One region of the Parafrankia sp. FMc2 genome, then DNA from elsewhere that is predicted to be linked to it. Evidence: riboswitches for the same ligand, from Rfam matches in the RefSeq annotation. Region 1 holds a riboswitch; the other holds the start of a gene.
What was found. A riboswitch is a leader RNA that binds a small molecule or an ion and turns the genes downstream of it on or off. The one in region 1 is predicted to bind thiamine pyrophosphate.
Positions count from the first base shown of each region.

Region 2: another riboswitch for thiamine pyrophosphate. It lies ahead of thiC (phosphomethylpyrimidine synthase ThiC); the one in region 1 lies ahead of AB1460_RS05050 (thiazole synthase).

Region 1 covers NZ_JBFLUG010000008.1:46,331-50,564, forward strand. The annotation lists gene thiH (2-iminoacetate synthase ThiH) at 1-745, opposite strand, end outside; gene AB1460_RS05050 (thiazole synthase) at 745-1,740, opposite strand; TPP riboswitch at 1,734-1,848, opposite strand; gene pknB (Stk1 family PASTA domain-containing Ser/Thr kinase) at 2,047-4,008, shown strand; gene AB1460_RS05060 (DUF5667 domain-containing protein) at 4,141-4,234, shown strand, end outside.
Region 2 covers NZ_JBFLUG010000072.1:21,823-26,056, reverse strand. The annotation lists gene AB1460_RS22545 (L,D-transpeptidase family protein) at 1-641, opposite strand, end outside; gene AB1460_RS22540 (hypothetical protein) at 1,097-1,807, opposite strand; TPP riboswitch at 2,118-2,239, shown strand; gene thiC (phosphomethylpyrimidine synthase ThiC) at 2,236-4,071, shown strand; gene AB1460_RS22530 (class I SAM-dependent methyltransferase) at 4,184-4,234, opposite strand, start outside.

The DNA.
Region 1 (4,234 bases):
GCGCCAGCCCGAGCAGCACGCCGAGGCCGAGGCGGCGCACCCCGGCGCCGGCCGCCCTCTCGAAGGACGCCAGCCGGCGGTCGTAGTCGCGCTTCCAGCCGGCGACGTGGACCTGTGCGTAGCGCTCCCGGTCGTAGGTCTCCTGGTAGTGGATGGCGCCTTCCAGGCCGGCGGCGACCAGCCGGGCGTAGGTGTCGTCCGACCAGGTCTGGGTCTCGATGGAGAGCGAGGACACGAACGGGCGGAGCCGCTCGACGATCTCGACCAGGTAGTCGGCGGAGACCTCGACGCGATGCTCCCCGGAGACCAGCAGGAGATGCCGGAAACCGCGGTCGACGAGCAGCTGTGCCTCGGCGGCGGCCTCCTCCGCCGTCAGCGTGCGGCGGGCGACCGTCAGCCCCTTGGCGAACCCGCAGTAGGTGCAGGACGACAGGCAGGCGTTCGAGACGTAGAGCGGGGCGAACAGCCGCACCGCCCGCCCGAAGCGCCGCAGCGTCGTGGCCTGCGCGAGCTGGGCGAGCTCCTCGAGCCGGCCGGTGGCGGCCGGCGAGAGCAGCACCGCGAGGTCCTCGAGGCCCAGCCGGCCGCCGGTGTCACCCCGCGCCGTGGCCCCCCGCCCGGCGGCGGCCGCGCGGCGCAGGACGGCGTCCACCTGCTCGGGGCCCGCCTGCGCCGAGGCCAGGGCCAGCGCGGGAATGTCCAGGCCGGCCAGCTCCTGTGCGAACAGCCCCGGCGGGCTCGCCATCAGACGGCTCCGCCGGACGGAGCCCCACTGGCAGCCGGAGCCCCACTGGCAGCCGGAGCCCCGCTGCCAGCCGGAGCCCCGCTGCTGGCCGTGGATCCGAGGAAGCCGGTGAGCGGTGAGGACGCCGAGGCCTCCGTGGCGCCGCCGGCCCGCGCGCGGCCGGCCAGCCGGGCGAGCCGGCCGGCGAGGGTCGCCAGGGCGAAGGCCCGGGCCATCGCGACCGGGTCGGCACTGATCGCGATCGCGGTGTTGACCAGGACGGCGTCCGCCCCGATCTCCATCGCCTCGGCCGCGTCCGACGGCGCCCCGAGGCCGGCGTCGACCACCACCGGGACGCCGGCGGTCTCCACGATCGCCTCGATCGCGTCACGGGTGCGCAGGCCGCGGTTCGAGCCGATCCAGCTGCCCAGCGGCATCACGGTGGCGCAGCCGGCCTCCTCCAGCCGGCGGGCCAGCACCGGGTCGGCCGAGCAGTAGGGCAGCACCGTGAACCCGTCGGCGACCATCAGCTCGGCGGCCCGCAACGTCTCGATCGGGTCCGGGGCGAGGGTGCGGGGGTCGGGCGTGACCTCCAGCTTCACCAGCCCGGTGCCGGTCGCCGCGCGGCCCAGCCGGGCCAGCCGCAGTGCCTCGGCCGCGTCCAGCGCACCGGACGTGTTCGGCAGCAGTGTCATCCCGGCCGGCACGAAGTCGAGGACGTCGCCCTCACCGGCCCGGGACAGGTCCACCCGGCGCAGCGCGACGGTGACGATGTCGGCCCCCGAGGCGATCAGCGCGTCCCGCATGACCTGGTGGCTGGCGAACTTGCCGGTGCCGACCAGGAGCCGGCTCGCGTACGTCGTCCCGGCGACGCGGAACGGGTCCTCCCCCACCAGCGCCGCCGCCGCGGCGAGCGCGGAGCCGGTGGCGCCGACGCCACCGGCGGGGCGGCCCGAGGTCGCGGGATCCTCCCCGGTGGCCTCCTGTGGCCGGGCCGGCGTGACCTGCTGTGTCATCAGACGGTTCCTCCCCACGCGCGCATGACCGCGATCGGGTCTGCGGGTCGCCGACGGCGTCGTGGCCGGCCTCTCAGCCCGCGTCCGCGGGCTCCCCGGTACACGCAACAGTCTAGGCGCCCGACACGCCGGGACCAGCGGCTTCGGTACGTCCGAACCTGATCTCGGACGTACCGCCGACCCGCGTCTCCCGGTTCTGTGACGAAGATCCCGCGCCTTCTGGCCGAATGTGAGGGAATCTGCGCAGTAAGACCACTGTCCGACAGCTCGAACGGCCGATCGTAAACTGTCCCCGTGGATGCCACGGTGGCCGACCCTGTGATAGGCCGTCTTCTCGACGGTCGGTACACGGCCCAGGAAAGGCTCGCGGTCGGCGGGATGGCGACCGTGTACGTCGCGCACGACAACCGGCTCGACCGGTACGTCGCTCTCAAGATCATGCATCCGAACCTCAGCCACGACCCGGAGTTCGTCGCCCGGTTCCACCGGGAGGCCAACGCGGTCGCCCGGCTGAGCACGCCGCGCGCCGTCTCCATCCTCGACCAGGGCTCCGACCAGACGCCGACCGGCATCCTCCACTACCTCGTCATGGAGCTGGTCCGCGGCCGGTCGCTGCGCGAGTACCTCGGCAGCCGCGGGCGGCTGTCGGTGCCCGAGGTCGTCGAGATCTTCGAGCCCGTCGCCGAGGCGCTCGCCGCGGCACACGCCGCCGGCATCATCCACCGCGACATCAAGCCGGAGAACATCCTGCTCGGCGACGACGGGCAGGTGAAGGTCGCCGACTTCGGGCTCGCCCGCCCGGTCAGCCAGGCCACCCAGGCCATGACCGGCGGGGTCGTCATGGGCACCGTCGGCTATCTGGCCCCCGAGCAGGTCACCCACGGCACCGCCGGGATGCGCAGCGACGTCTACGCCGCCGGCGTCATGCTCTTCGAAATGATCACCGGCTATCTGCCGCACACCGGCGAGACGCCGATGTCGGTGGCCTACCAGTCGGTCCACGGTGACGTGCCCGCGCCGTCCACGGTCGTCGCCGGCGTCCCCGCCGAGCTTGACGCGCTGACGCTGCGGGCGACGGCCCGCGACCCCGACCACCGGCCGGCCGACGGCGCGGTGCTGCTCGCCGAGCTGCGCGCGATCCTGCCCTATCTGCCGGCGCCGGACGCCGACGAGGAGTACCACTCCGGCTTCACCGGGCCGATGGAGGCGCCGAGGCCGCCGGCACCGAAGCCGGCCCCGCGGACCGGGCCGCCGGTCGCACCCACCAGCATGATCAACACTGGCGGCGGCCAGGGGCGCCGTCGTCGCCCTCCGGCGGGGGCGCGCTCGGGCCGGCTGCCCGCCGGGCCGGCGGTCGTCGCCGGGGTGGTGGTGCTCTGCCTCATCCTCGCCGGCCTCGCGCTGAAGGCGGTCGTGGGCAGCGGCGATCCACAGGTGCCGCTCCTCACCGGGCTGAGCCAGGAAGATGCCGAGAAGGAACTGGAGGAGGCCGGGTTGGTTCCTCGCTACGGCGAGGAGATGGCGAGCACGCTCCCCGTGGGCCGCGTCGCCGCCCAGGACCCGAAGGACGGCGCCGCCATCAAGGACGGCGCCGTCGTGACGCTGCGGCTGAGCTCCGGGCCACCGAGGACCCACGTCCCCAACCTCGACGGGAGGCCCGCGGACCAGGCCGAGACCGAGCTGGCGGCGGCGCAGCTGACCGTGGGCGGGCGGATATCCGAGGCCAGCGACACGGTGCCCGCGAACTCGATCATCAGGACCGACCCGGCGGCGGGCACGGAGGTCGACCCGGACACGCGGGTCTCCCTCGTCGTGAGCTCGGGGCCGTCGTCGGTCGAGGTCCCCCGTGACCTCGTCGGGCTGACCTTCGACGAGGCCAAGGCCCGCCTGGACGCCCTCAACTTCAACCTCATCGTCCAGCAGCAGGCGTTGAGCAGTGACGAGCAGGACCCGGGCCGCGTCGTCCGCACCGCACCGGACCCGGGCCAGCGCGTCGGCTCGGGCAGCACGGTGACCCTGTATGTGGCCAGGGAGGAAGAGGACGACAGCGGCGGTGGCGGCGACGGCAGCGGGGTCAGGGTCACGGTGCCCGACGTCGTCGGGAAGTCCTGGCCGGAGGCCGAGCGGATTCTGAACCGCGCCGGGCTGCGGGCCGACGGCTGGTCGCTCTTCGGCGGCACCGTCAGATCGCAGTCTCCCAGGGCCAACAGCAAGGTCGAGCGGGGCAGCACCGTCCGCGTGCAGCTGAGATCCGGGCTGGGCGACTGAGCGTCCCGCCGGCCCGCCGGCGGGACACGGTCCGCATCACGGGCGAGGCCGGCACTGTCAGGTAGAGTCGATCTTCGCCGGGCCGGCGAAGGCGGCCCGGCGACGGACGAGCCAGAGCCCGGGGGGGACGGCGTGGCGGCGAGAGGTGAACCGCGTCGGCGCGGCGCGCGGGCTGACCGGGCGGCCGAACTGCTCGACGGATTGCGCCCGCCACGGAACGAGGCCG
Region 2 (4,234 bases), on a different contig from region 1:
GGGTGGCCGGGCAGGCGGTTGTAGTCGATCGCCACCACGTAGTTGAAGGCCTCGGCCATCGGGTCTCCGGCGTGGCCGCCGGCCTGGTAGAAGGACGGGCGGAACTCGTACGGCAGAGCGGTGCCCGGGTCGGCGTACCGGCCCCCGGCGGCGGTGAGGCTGAACACCCCGACGGGGCTGCGCCGGTCGCCCTCGACGTGGTCGTGCGTCCACCCGTTGGCGCCGTTGCGGCCCGCGATCTCCGCTCCGACCGCCGTCCACGGGGCATCCGGGGCCGCCCGCTGCCAGCGGACCACACGGTTCACCGTCGCGGACGCGTCCGCCGCCGTGACGACAATGACCTGACGGGTCGCCGCGGGGATCCGCGACATCATCAGATCACCCACGCCCGGAATCGCGCCGACTGCCATCTCCCCGACCGTGCCTTCTTCCTTGGGGTCCGTGATGCCGCGGGCAGCCCGGGCCGCCGACTCGGCGTCGGGCGCGTCGGCCGGCGTCGAGGTGGCGGGAGGCGACTGGCTGCGCGCGGCCGTCGCGGACATCTCCGGCTCCTGGGCGGACCCGGTCACGTGCAGTGCGCCGGCGACGCCCACGGTCAGCGTCGCGCCCACCGCGGCCAGACCGATCGCGACGGACCGCACGGGAACGCGGCCCTCGTGACCGCCCCTCGTGCGGCGGCTCCCGGACCGCCCGGACCTTCGGTGTGTCGCCATTCCTCCGACTTCCAGGCCGACGCCGCGCCTCGCCGGCCACCTGACGAACCCCTACGGCTACCACCATCACATGCACAACCGCGATGGTGTGTGGCACCACGCCCGCACCATCGCCGAACCTGTCGGTCGCACACGATACGGGCCTGGCACGCGCCGGCCATCACCAGCATCCGGCCGACCAGGGCCTGCCGGCGCGCGGTCGACACCGGACGACGTGGGACCAGCGGCGGAACCGCCTGGACCAGGCTCCCGCAGCACCATCCGGAGACCGGTTATCCACAGACCGCAATCCATCATGGACACAACGGATAAACAACAGCCATCGTCTGACCATGGCCCTCAGCCCCGGCCGACTCTCCTGGCGGGAGATCGCCGACCTTCAGTCAGGTGTCATCAGCGAGCATGACGCGATTATCGCGGGCCTCACCCGGGCGGACATCCGGGCCCGAGTCCTCGCTGGCACCTGGCGGCAGCCCGCCCGCGGTGTCCTCATCACGGCAGTCGGCGGGCAGCCCTGGCTGCAGCAGGCCTGGGCGGCCCTGCTCGCCGGTGGCCGGGGCGCGGTCCTCGGCGGCGCCACGGCCGCTGCCCTCGACGGCCTCACCGGCCACGACGACGACGTCGTGACCGTGTTGATCCCGCCGGAGCGCCGGTGCGCGCCGATGCCCGGGGTCGCCTTCCGCCGCTCCTCCCGGCTGTCCGCGGCGGACATCCACCGCACCCGGCTGCCGGCACGCACCGTCCCGGCGCGTTCCGTGGTCGACATGGCCGAGTGGTCCGGGGAGCGCGAGCAGGCCCGCGCCCTGATCGTCGACGCGCTGCGGCAGGGCTTCGTCACCGTCGACTCGATGCGGCGGGCGATGGCCGGGCGGGGCCCGATCACCCGCCGCACACTGATCGGCGACACGCTCGACGACGCGGCCCGGCGTACCCCGCGGATGCTCGCCCAGCTGTACCGACAGATCGAGCTCGCCTTCGCCCTGCCCGCGGGCCGGGCACTGGCGGCGGACTCCGCCGACGCGCCGACCGGCCGGCTGGACGTCTGGTACGGGCCCTGGCGGCTGCTCGTGCGCATCGGCCAGTCGGGGCCGCACCAGGCCCGCCCCGCCGGCCGGCTGGTGCTGGCCATCCCCACCGAGCGGCTGTGGCAGGCACCGGAGGAGGTCGCGGCGCTCGTCACCGCGGGGCTCGGCAACCAGCTCCCCGCCGGGTCCGCGGGGCCAGGGGCTTCCGACCCGGGCCCCGCGGAGCCGGCACCCGGCCCGGCCACGACGGCCACGCCGAGCGAGACGGACGAACAGGACGAGCGGCGCGAGACACGCCGGGAATGGCACGAACCGGTGCGTGACGAACCAGGCGAAGGTGACCAAGGGGGTGGCGGAGGGCAGCTACCTGCCGTAGCGTCGAGGCAGATGCGGGAGCTTCCACCCTGGGAGGCTGAGAGGGCGGCCGGGCAACGGCCGGTGCCGCCGACCGCCTGAACCTGTCCGGGTAATTCCGGCGTAGGGAGTGATCAAAGGTGGTGCGTCACATCCAGCCCGCGCGTTCCGACATCCCGGCGGCAGACCAGCCAGCGGACGGAATCCTGGCCCGGCCGTTCCCGGGCAGCAGGAAGACCTACCTGGTGGGGTCCCAGCCCGACCTGCGGGTGCCCATGCGCGAGGTCGCGCTGAGCACCGGCGACAGCCTCGTCCTCTACGACACCTCCGGCCCCTACACCGACCCTGGTGCCGGGATCGACGTGCGACGCGGTCTCCCTGCGCTGAGGTCGGGCTGGATCGCCGCCCGCGGCGACACCGAGGAGATCACCGGCCGGGCGGTGCAGCCCGGCGACGACGGCAGGCGGGCGACGGGTAGCCAGAGCGGCCCGGGCCAGGCCGCCCAGACGCCGGCGGATGACCTCTTCGTCGGCTCGGGGCGGGCACCGCGCCGGGCCCTCGCCGGCCGTGCGGTCACCCAGCTCGCCTACGCACGACGCGGCGAGATCACCCCGGAGATGGAGTTCGTCGCCCTGCGCGAGGGCCTTGCCCCCGAGCTGGTCCGCGACGAGGTCGCGTCCGGGCGGGCGGTCCTGCCGGCGAACGTGAACCACCCGGAGTGCGAGCCGATGGCCATCGGGCGCAACCTCCTGGTCAAGATCAACGCGAACATCGGCAACTCGGCCGTGGCCTCCTCCATCGAGGAGGAGGTCGAGAAGATGGTGTGGGCCACCCGGTGGGGCGCCGACACCGTCATGGACCTGTCGACCGGGAAGAACATCCACACCACCCGGGAGTGGATCATCCGGAACTCGCCGGTGCCGATCGGAACCGTCCCGATCTACCAGGCGCTGGAGAAGGTCGGGGGCAAGGCCGAGGAGCTCACCTGGGAGGTCTACCGGGACACCATCATCGAGCAGGCCGAGCAGGGTGTGGACTACATGACCGTCCACGCCGGCGTGCTGCTCCGGTACGTCCCGATGACCGCACGGCGCAAGACCGGCATCGTCTCCCGGGGCGGGTCGATCCTCGCCGCATGGTGCCTCGCGCACCACCAGGAGAACTTCCTCTACACGAACTTCGCCGAGCTCTGCGAGATCCTGCGCGCCTACGACGTCAGCTTCTCCCTCGGTGACGGGTTGCGCCCCGGCTCCATCGCCGACGCGAACGACCCCGCGCAGCTTGCCGAGCTCGCGACCCTGGGCGAGCTGACCTCGGTCGCCTGGGAGCACGACGTCCAGGTGATGATCGAGGGCCCGGGCCACGTGCCCATGCACAAGATCAAGGAGAATGTGGACCTGCAGCGCGAGCTGTGCCACGACGCGCCGTTCTACACCCTCGGCCCGCTCACCACCGACATCGCGCCGGGCTACGACCACATCACCTCGGCGATCGGCGCGGCGATGATCGGCTGGTACGGCACCGCCATGCTGTGCTATGTCACCCCCAAGGAACACCTTGGCCTGCCGGACCGGGAGGACGTCAAGGCCGGTGTCATCGCCTACAAGATCGCCGCTCACGCGGCGGACCTGGCGAAGGGGCACCCCGGGGCGCAGGCCTGGGATGACGCCTTGTCGGACGCCCGGTTCGACTTCCGGTGGGACGATCAGTTCAACCTGTCCCTCGACCCGGAGACCGCCCGGGAGTACCACGACGAGACACTGCCCGCGGCTCCGGCGAAGACCGCGCACTTCTGCTCCATGTGCGGCCCGCACTTCTGCTCCATGCGCATCACCCAGGACGTCCGCAAGTACGCCGCCGAGCACGGCCTCGACAGCGAGGACGCGGTGCAGGCCGGGCTGGCGGAGAAGTCCCGGGAGTTCGCCGAGCAGGGCTCCCGCATCTACCTGCCACTCGCGGGCGGCCAGCCGCAGGACTAGCCGCACAGGCCCGGCTCAGGCAGCTGACCGTCCCGGCGCCGGTGGTAGCGGTCGGTGTCGGGGACCGGGACCAGTGCCGTGACTGACAGGGTTCGCCGTGTCAGTCACGGCACTAGCCTTCCTTGCGGGCAAGCACTCGGTAGGTGTTGGAGCGGTTCCCCCG